One region of the Marispirochaeta aestuarii genome, then DNA from elsewhere that is predicted to be linked to it. Evidence: riboswitches for the same ligand, from Rfam matches in the RefSeq annotation. Region 1 holds a riboswitch; the other holds the start of a gene.
The links. Region 1 has a riboswitch for FMN ahead of B4O97_RS00055 (BMP family ABC transporter substrate-binding protein). Riboswitches for the same ligand answer to the same signal wherever they lie in the genome.
Positions count from the first base shown of each region.

Region 2: it holds a riboswitch for FMN, as region 1 does, so the genes downstream of both, ribD (bifunctional diaminohydroxyphosphoribosylaminopyrimidine deaminase/5-amino-6-(5-phosphoribosylamino)uracil reductase RibD) here and B4O97_RS00055 (BMP family ABC transporter substrate-binding protein) in region 1, are expected to answer to the same signal.

Region 1 is NZ_MWQY01000001.1:9,481-12,882, reverse strand. It holds gene B4O97_RS00065 (xylulokinase) at 1-205, opposite strand, end outside; gene prs (ribose-phosphate diphosphokinase) at 211-1,518, opposite strand; FMN riboswitch at 1,695-1,836, shown strand; gene B4O97_RS00055 (BMP family ABC transporter substrate-binding protein) at 1,921-3,003, shown strand; gene B4O97_RS00050 (ATP-binding cassette domain-containing protein) at 3,037-3,402, shown strand, end outside.
Region 2 is NZ_MWQY01000007.1:45,252-48,653, reverse strand. It holds gene B4O97_RS07350 (PilZ domain-containing protein) at 1-238, shown strand, start outside; gene B4O97_RS07345 (PHP domain-containing protein) at 216-815, opposite strand; gene B4O97_RS07340 (SixA phosphatase family protein) at 912-1,394, shown strand; gene B4O97_RS07335 (peptidylprolyl isomerase) at 1,466-1,741, shown strand; FMN riboswitch at 1,789-1,941, shown strand; gene ribD (bifunctional diaminohydroxyphosphoribosylaminopyrimidine deaminase/5-amino-6-(5-phosphoribosylamino)uracil reductase RibD) at 2,107-3,282, shown strand; gene B4O97_RS07325 (riboflavin synthase) at 3,263-3,402, shown strand, end outside.

The sequences.
Region 1 (3,402 bases):
CTTTTTTCCCGTCCTTCAGGGTTCCCAGAGCCTGTCGGAAGGCGCTATCCCAGACAGAAGGGTCCCATGCACCAAGATCGGCCCCGGGCATTCCGGCAAAAGAGACTTTTGTGCTGCCCAGAGGGGAACCATGATCATCAAGGAGTGCTGCCTTGAGAGAGCTGGTTCCGATGTCGACTGCAAGATGGCTGCGGGAGGGGCTCATACCCGCTATTCCCCTCTCTCCTTCTCCCCGGGCTCTCTGGATGAAGGCTCCCGGTCGAAGGGAAGCTCATCTTCTCCGCCCTCGGCTGCCACCTGGGACAGAAGACGCTGAATGATCTTTCGGTTGTCCAGGAGAGGACTCAGGGAACGGCCGTGGTGCAGCCTGGAGATAATTCTGGAAAAGAGGTTGGCGATATTGGCGGAGACAAACCACTCCTTTTCCAGGAGGGTTTCGTCATGGTAAACGGCATTGGTGCCGATGATGCGGTAAAACAGCCCCTTCTGATAGGCTGCATCGAACTCCTCGATGGCCCTGCCGGTAAAGAGGGGCAGACTGATGGCGCAGATGATTTTCTCGGCGCCCACCTCCTTCAGATGGGTCATTGCCTTGATAAGGGTACCGCCTGTGCCAAGCATGTCGTCTGCCATGAAAACGGTTTTCCCTTCCACGTGTCCGAGAAGGTTTATACTGGTTATATTGCTGTCCCCCGCCTGACTCACCTTGGAATAGTCCCGCTCCTTGTACAGAAGGGCCAGGGGTTTATGCAGGCTCACGGCGTAAAACTTGTTGCGGTCCACCGCGCCGGTATCCGGAGCCACAACAACCAGGTCCTCATGGACCAGATCAACCAGCCGTGAAAGGGACCTGAGAATCTGATACGAGGCATGAAGATTCTCGATGGCAGTCCGATGAAAGGTATTCTGAATCTCCCGGGAGTGGATGTCCAGGGTAATAATGCGTCCAACCCCCATGAACTCGCAGATTCTGCCGAACCATGCAGCAGTCAGACTCTCCCGGCCTTTGCGCTTATGCTGCCTGGAATAGGGATACACCGGCAGCACCAGGGTTACACTGCGGGCTCCCGCCTGGATCGCGGCATCGATGGTGACGAAGAGAATAAACATGTGATCGTTCAGACTCAGGGTAGTCTCTTCCCCGTTCAAAGGCACGGGATAGTGGTTTTCCACATCCTGAATTACATACAGATCGATGCCCCGGACCGAAGAGAGAATCTCCGCCTTGAACTCTCCATTGGCAAAACGGGTAAAACGGGTTGGAATCTCAAAGGAGGGCGGACGGTAGTGTTCCCCGAAAAAGCCGTGATTCTGGGAGGGAATATGCAGATCCTGTACGAAGTTGATCTGCTCAATGGCCTTTTCCTTGTCTATTTTATACCGTTTGGCGAGGCGTGTGGCCATGCGCTGGTACTTGCGGGCATAAATGGATCGCAAGTGCGGCAATAATTCCCTGGCGAAACTCGCTCCGCCCGGACAGGCGATGATTCCCAAAGTACCGGGTTTAGATATGCTCAAAGGTTGTCCCCATCTTCTCGTGCGTTCCGGAAGCAAACGCTAGGCTAGGAGTTACTGGTGAATACCGGTCAAACCTATCATTAGTTCAGTGTGGGGGTCAAGTAAAGCCTCAGGCGCCTGCCTGAACGGCCAAGATTGACATTCAGGGTAAAAAGGAAATATATTTGACGCAGATATATTTTCTTCGAGGGAGGGACCTAAAGTCCCGACCGGCGGTAACAGTCCGCAATCCCTGTACCGGTTTCGTTGAGACGGCACAGGGGGGATTCGGTGGGATTCCGAAACCGACAGTGAAAGTCTGGATGGGAGAAGAAAATAGAACCAGCCGTTCCGGATTTTTCCGGGAGGGCCCGCTCTACTTTCTCTCATCTGCCCCCGATGCGTTTTCTGGAGGCAGTTTTTATGAACCGCGTATTACAAGGCAAACTCAATTTCTCTGTACCGGGGATTACCCGTTTTGCAGTACTCCTTTTTGTGGTGGCAGGTTTTCTCTTCCTCAGTTCCTGCAGTCCGAAGGAGGCTCAGACGGAAGAAGCACAACAGGAGGCCCCCGGGGCAGTCGGCTCCATAGCGGTTTTCGTCCCCGGGGTAGTGGCCGGAAGCCCTACCTACGAGATGATGGTCGAAGGAGTCGAGGCGGCAGCCCGGGGAAAATCCGGTGTGGAAGTTTCGGTTGTCGAAGGCGGATTCAATCAGGGAGAATGGTTAACGAAGCTGAGCTCCCTGGCAGCTTCCGGCCGCTACGACCTCATCGTTACTTCGAACCCTGCGATGCCGGAGATCTGTGCAGAGGTCTCAAGGTCCTACCCTGAAGCCCGCTTCCTGGTCCTGGACGGACACATCGAAGGGAATCCCTCGATCTTCACCTTCCGTTTCAACCAGCGGGAACAGGGGTATCTCGCCGGCTATTTCGCGGGCCTCGTGGCCAGAGAGAAGCAGGCGGAAGGGACTGTAAAAGTCGGCCTCATTGCAGGTCAGGAGTATCCGGAGATGCTCCGCTCGATCCGGCCGGGCTATCAGCAGGGCGCTGAGGCAGCGGCAGGGACTGCAGAGCTTGATTTCCGGGTTGTGGGAAACTGGTACGACGCAGGGAAGGGCTCCGAACTTGCCGGAGATATGTTCCGTTCCGGAGTCAATGTGATCCTGGCCATCGCCGGCGGGGCGAACCAGGGGGTGATCTCGGCGGCACAGGAGGCAGGAAAGGGAGTAATCTGGTTCGACTCCTCAGGCTACGATGTCGCCCCCGGTACCGTTATCGGCAGCACTCGAATTTACCTGGATCGGGCGGCCCGGGAGATGACCCTCAAGGCCATTGAGGGGGAACTCCCCTTCGGCTCAGCGGAATCCGTGGGGATAGCCGAGGGATATATTACTTTCATCACCGATCACCCCGCCTACACCGAAAACTTAAGCCAAGAGCTGCGGGAGAAGCTCGAGAATCATCTTGAGGAGCTCAAGAACGGTTCGGTGAAGGTACAGGAATAGGCTCAGGGCAGCATCAGAGGAAAAGGGTAAGCGATGCCGGACAGCGGAGGATCCATCAGGGCCCGGAACATACACAAATATTTTAACCACGGAGAGGTAAAGGCCCTCGACGGAGCCGGCATCAATCTGCGGCGGGGAGAGATCCACGGGCTTCTGGGGGAGAACGGATCGGGAAAGACCACCCTGGTGCGCTGTATCGCCGGGATGACCCGGCCCGACTCCGGGGAGATTCTGATGGACGGTATTCCAGCTGCCCGGCACAACCGGTCCAAAGTAAGCGGGAAGATCGCCTATATTCCCCAGCACCCCCGGCTGGTCCCCTCCCTGACGGTACAGGAGTTCCTGCACCTGGGGATGAACCCGGCAGGACAGGGACGGGATGAAGCAGCGGGAAAAATC
Region 2 (3,402 bases), on a different contig from region 1:
GGCGATCCAGTTTGATACTGATCCTGAACTGCAGAAAAACACCCTGCTTGAGGGGATCCAGCTTCGGCTTCGAAGCAGCCTGATTAACCTGTCCGGCGTTGTGATGGGCTTTCGCGAAGAGAAACCCAAACGCTACGTAATTCTGTTCACTCCTAAAACCGCCGCATCAGAAAAGACGAAGATCCGCCGCTACATTATCCAGACCCTGCAGGGTTTCATCGAGTCCCTGCAGGTGTAGGCTTCGGGAAAAGGATGCTCTCCTCTATTCCCAGGTCCCCTGCCGCTTTTCGGGCGATGGTCTGGTTCAGCCAGTTCGGCTGATGGGCGTCTGAACCGAAAACAAAATTGAACTCCCCCGTCCAGGGCGAGAAGTAGTTCATGTAGTCTCCCCGCCAGATATAGCGGTTATTTATCTCGATAAAACACTCCCGGGGCACCCTGGCGAGGTTCGCTCCCATGGCCATGGGATGGCTGATGATGACCGGCTTGCCGGTGGAGACCAGAAATTCCGCCCCGCGGTATTCGCTTTCTCTGTCCCTGCAGTGGTAGATAAAATAGTCGTAAGGGTACTCAACAGCTTCCCGGGTCTCTTCGCCGGTGTTTATTTCACAGCCGAGATAAAACCCGTGGGCCCTTACGTCATGCCGGTAAGTCTCGAAAATTTCGCCCTGAAGGTACTCGAAGTGGTCGCTTATGCCGCGGATATCGGCGTGTTCCAGGGAGGCGATAAAATCTATGGTCATCTGGGGAACTACAGCGCTGTCCCCGACGGAGTAGACGGTATGGATATGGAGGTCCTGAAGAATTGTGTTCATTTCGACCCATATTACCCCAGAGTATTGTTTTCGTTAAGGGTATTAGCGGTTTACGATAAATGTTGATCGGTATTAATATTAAGGCAGGAGGCACCTATGCTGAAAACTCTGCTTCTCTTACGACATGGAAAAACCCATCGCGGAGGCTACACCCGTGACTGGGACAGGGAACTCAAGGGACGGGGAGTCACTCAGGCGAGACATATCGGAGGATACCTGAAGAAGACCGGCCTTGTTCCGGATCGCATAATCACCTCATCCGCGGTCAGGGCCCGGGCAACGGCGGAAATCTGCGCCCAGGAGACGGAGTATCCCGAACCTGTGGACGCCCGGGATGAGCTGTACAATATCGACGACTCCTCCCTCATCGAGTTTATCACCGGCCTGGACAACTCCCTGGACAGGGTACTTCTGGTGGGGCATAATCCCGCTTTTGAGGAAACCGCTTCCCTGCTGGGGGGAAAAAGTACCCCCCTGGGTACCGGCGACTGTGCTGTACTGCGCTTCGCCCTCAGCTCCTGGGAAGAGCTGCGGCAGCGTCCCTCTCCGGAGAGTGTGGAGATTATTCGGGGAGACTGAGTCCGCCAGGATTGCGAAAAACGGAAAATGCCGTATATAGTAGAAACCAAAATCGATAAGGAGGCCGCCGGGTGGAGTGGAGAGCCAGTCACATTCTGGTCAAGGACCGGGCCCTTGCGCAGGAGCTGTTAAAGAGAATCAAATCCGGGGGAAATTTCGCTGCCCTTGCCAGGGATTTTTCCACCTGTCCGTCAAAATCGAAGGGGGGAGACCTGGGCTGGTTCGGTCCGGGAAAGATGGTTCCCAAATTTGAAGAGGCCTGTAAAAAGATGTCCGTGGGAAGCATCAGTCCCGTTGTTTCCACCCAGTTCGGACATCACATAATAAAGCTGACGGGACGGCGATAGGGAAAACCGGAGTCTTGACGCCCTGGTGGAAAATTCTGTAATCTGGTCCCGGTTTTCGGGGCAGGGTGCGTCGATCTGATTCTTCGACAATTCCCGACCGGCGGTTAAAGTCCGCGAGTTCTCGGCGATATTCGCTGAAAGAGAGCTGAACCGGTGAAATTCCGGTACCGACGGTACAGTCCGGATGGGAGAAAACCAGTGGAACGGGGATCGTCCGTGTACCGCGGCATAAGTATATGCCGTCTCAGGTGAGTATCCCTGTCCTGCCTCCCGTCGTGAACAAAAGGCCCCGGGCGTTATGCCCGGGTTTTTTTGTGCCATGACGGGTCTCCCGCCATACCTGTGCGCCCCGACCGGGAGCGTTTATGAACATAGACTCATTTTTCTTTGAAAGGACCCTCGAGCTTGCCGCCAGGGGTCGGGGCAGGACCTCTCCGAATCCCATGGTCGGGGCAGTCCTGGTCAAAGACGGTCGGATCATCGCCGAGGGCTGCCACCGCCGCCATGGCGACCTCCATGCGGAAGCCGCGGCCCTTGAAGCCGCCGGATCCGAAGCCGGGGGAGCGGAACTCTACTGCAGCCTTGAACCCTGCTCCTACAGATCGCCGGAGAAGCTTCAGCCTCCCTGTACGGAGCGGATTATCGCCGCCGGGGTGCGGCATGTACACATCGGTCAGCCTGACCCGAATCCGAAGGTCAGCGGAAGGGGAGTTCTGGCCCTGCGGGAGGTCGGCATCGGGGTGAGTCTCAGCGAGGAAAACGAAGCCTTCTGGCGTTTCAATGACGCCTTCAATACCAGGATGGTCCTCTCCCGCCCCTTTGTTCATCTGAAATGCGCCATGAGCCTGGATGGCCGTATCGCCGCAGCCGGGGGGGATTCCCGCTGGATAAGCGATGAGTCCGCCCGCCGGGTTGGGCACAGGTTCCGGTCCGAGCGGGATGCCATCGCCGTGGGGATCGGCACCGTGCTGGCGGACGACCCCGAACTTTCTACCCGTCTCGTTGAAGGACACAGTCCCCGTCCTGTCGTATTCGACTCCTCCCTGAAAATTCCCCTTGAATCCCGACTGGTGAGGGAGCGGGGAGATGAGCTGATTGTTCTGGCGGTTCCGTCGGAAGATGTGACGGAAAACTTTTTTGACGTGAAGCACAGACTTGAACAGCGGGGAGTACGGGTTCTGTATGCAGAGCCTGATTCGACAGGAAAGGCAGACCTGTCGTCCGCCCTGGATCTGCTTTATGCGCAGGGGATCGGGTCCCTGCTCGTGGAAGGAGGTTCCGGTCTCCTGACATCCTTCCTGAAGCATCGATTGTATGACCGCCTCAGCGCCTTCGTCGCTCCCGTGCTTCTCGGTTCGGGCGTGGAGGCCGTGGGAGACCTCGGAATCACCAGGGCAGGAGACGGCCTTGCCTTTGAAGGGGTCAACTGGTTCAGGATCGGAGACCAGCAGCTTTTTGATGCCTACCGTTCCGGCTGGCTCGAAGAGCTGCGAAGTAATTTCACGGTACAGGAGGCAGCGTATGTTCACGGGACTTGTTGAGGAGATCGGGACTATCCGTTCCCTGCGGCGTCAGGGCGAGTATCAGCATATGGAGATTGCCTGTGCGAAGGTTCTGGAGGGAAGCGCCGTGGGTGATTCCATTTCCCTGGACGGTGTATG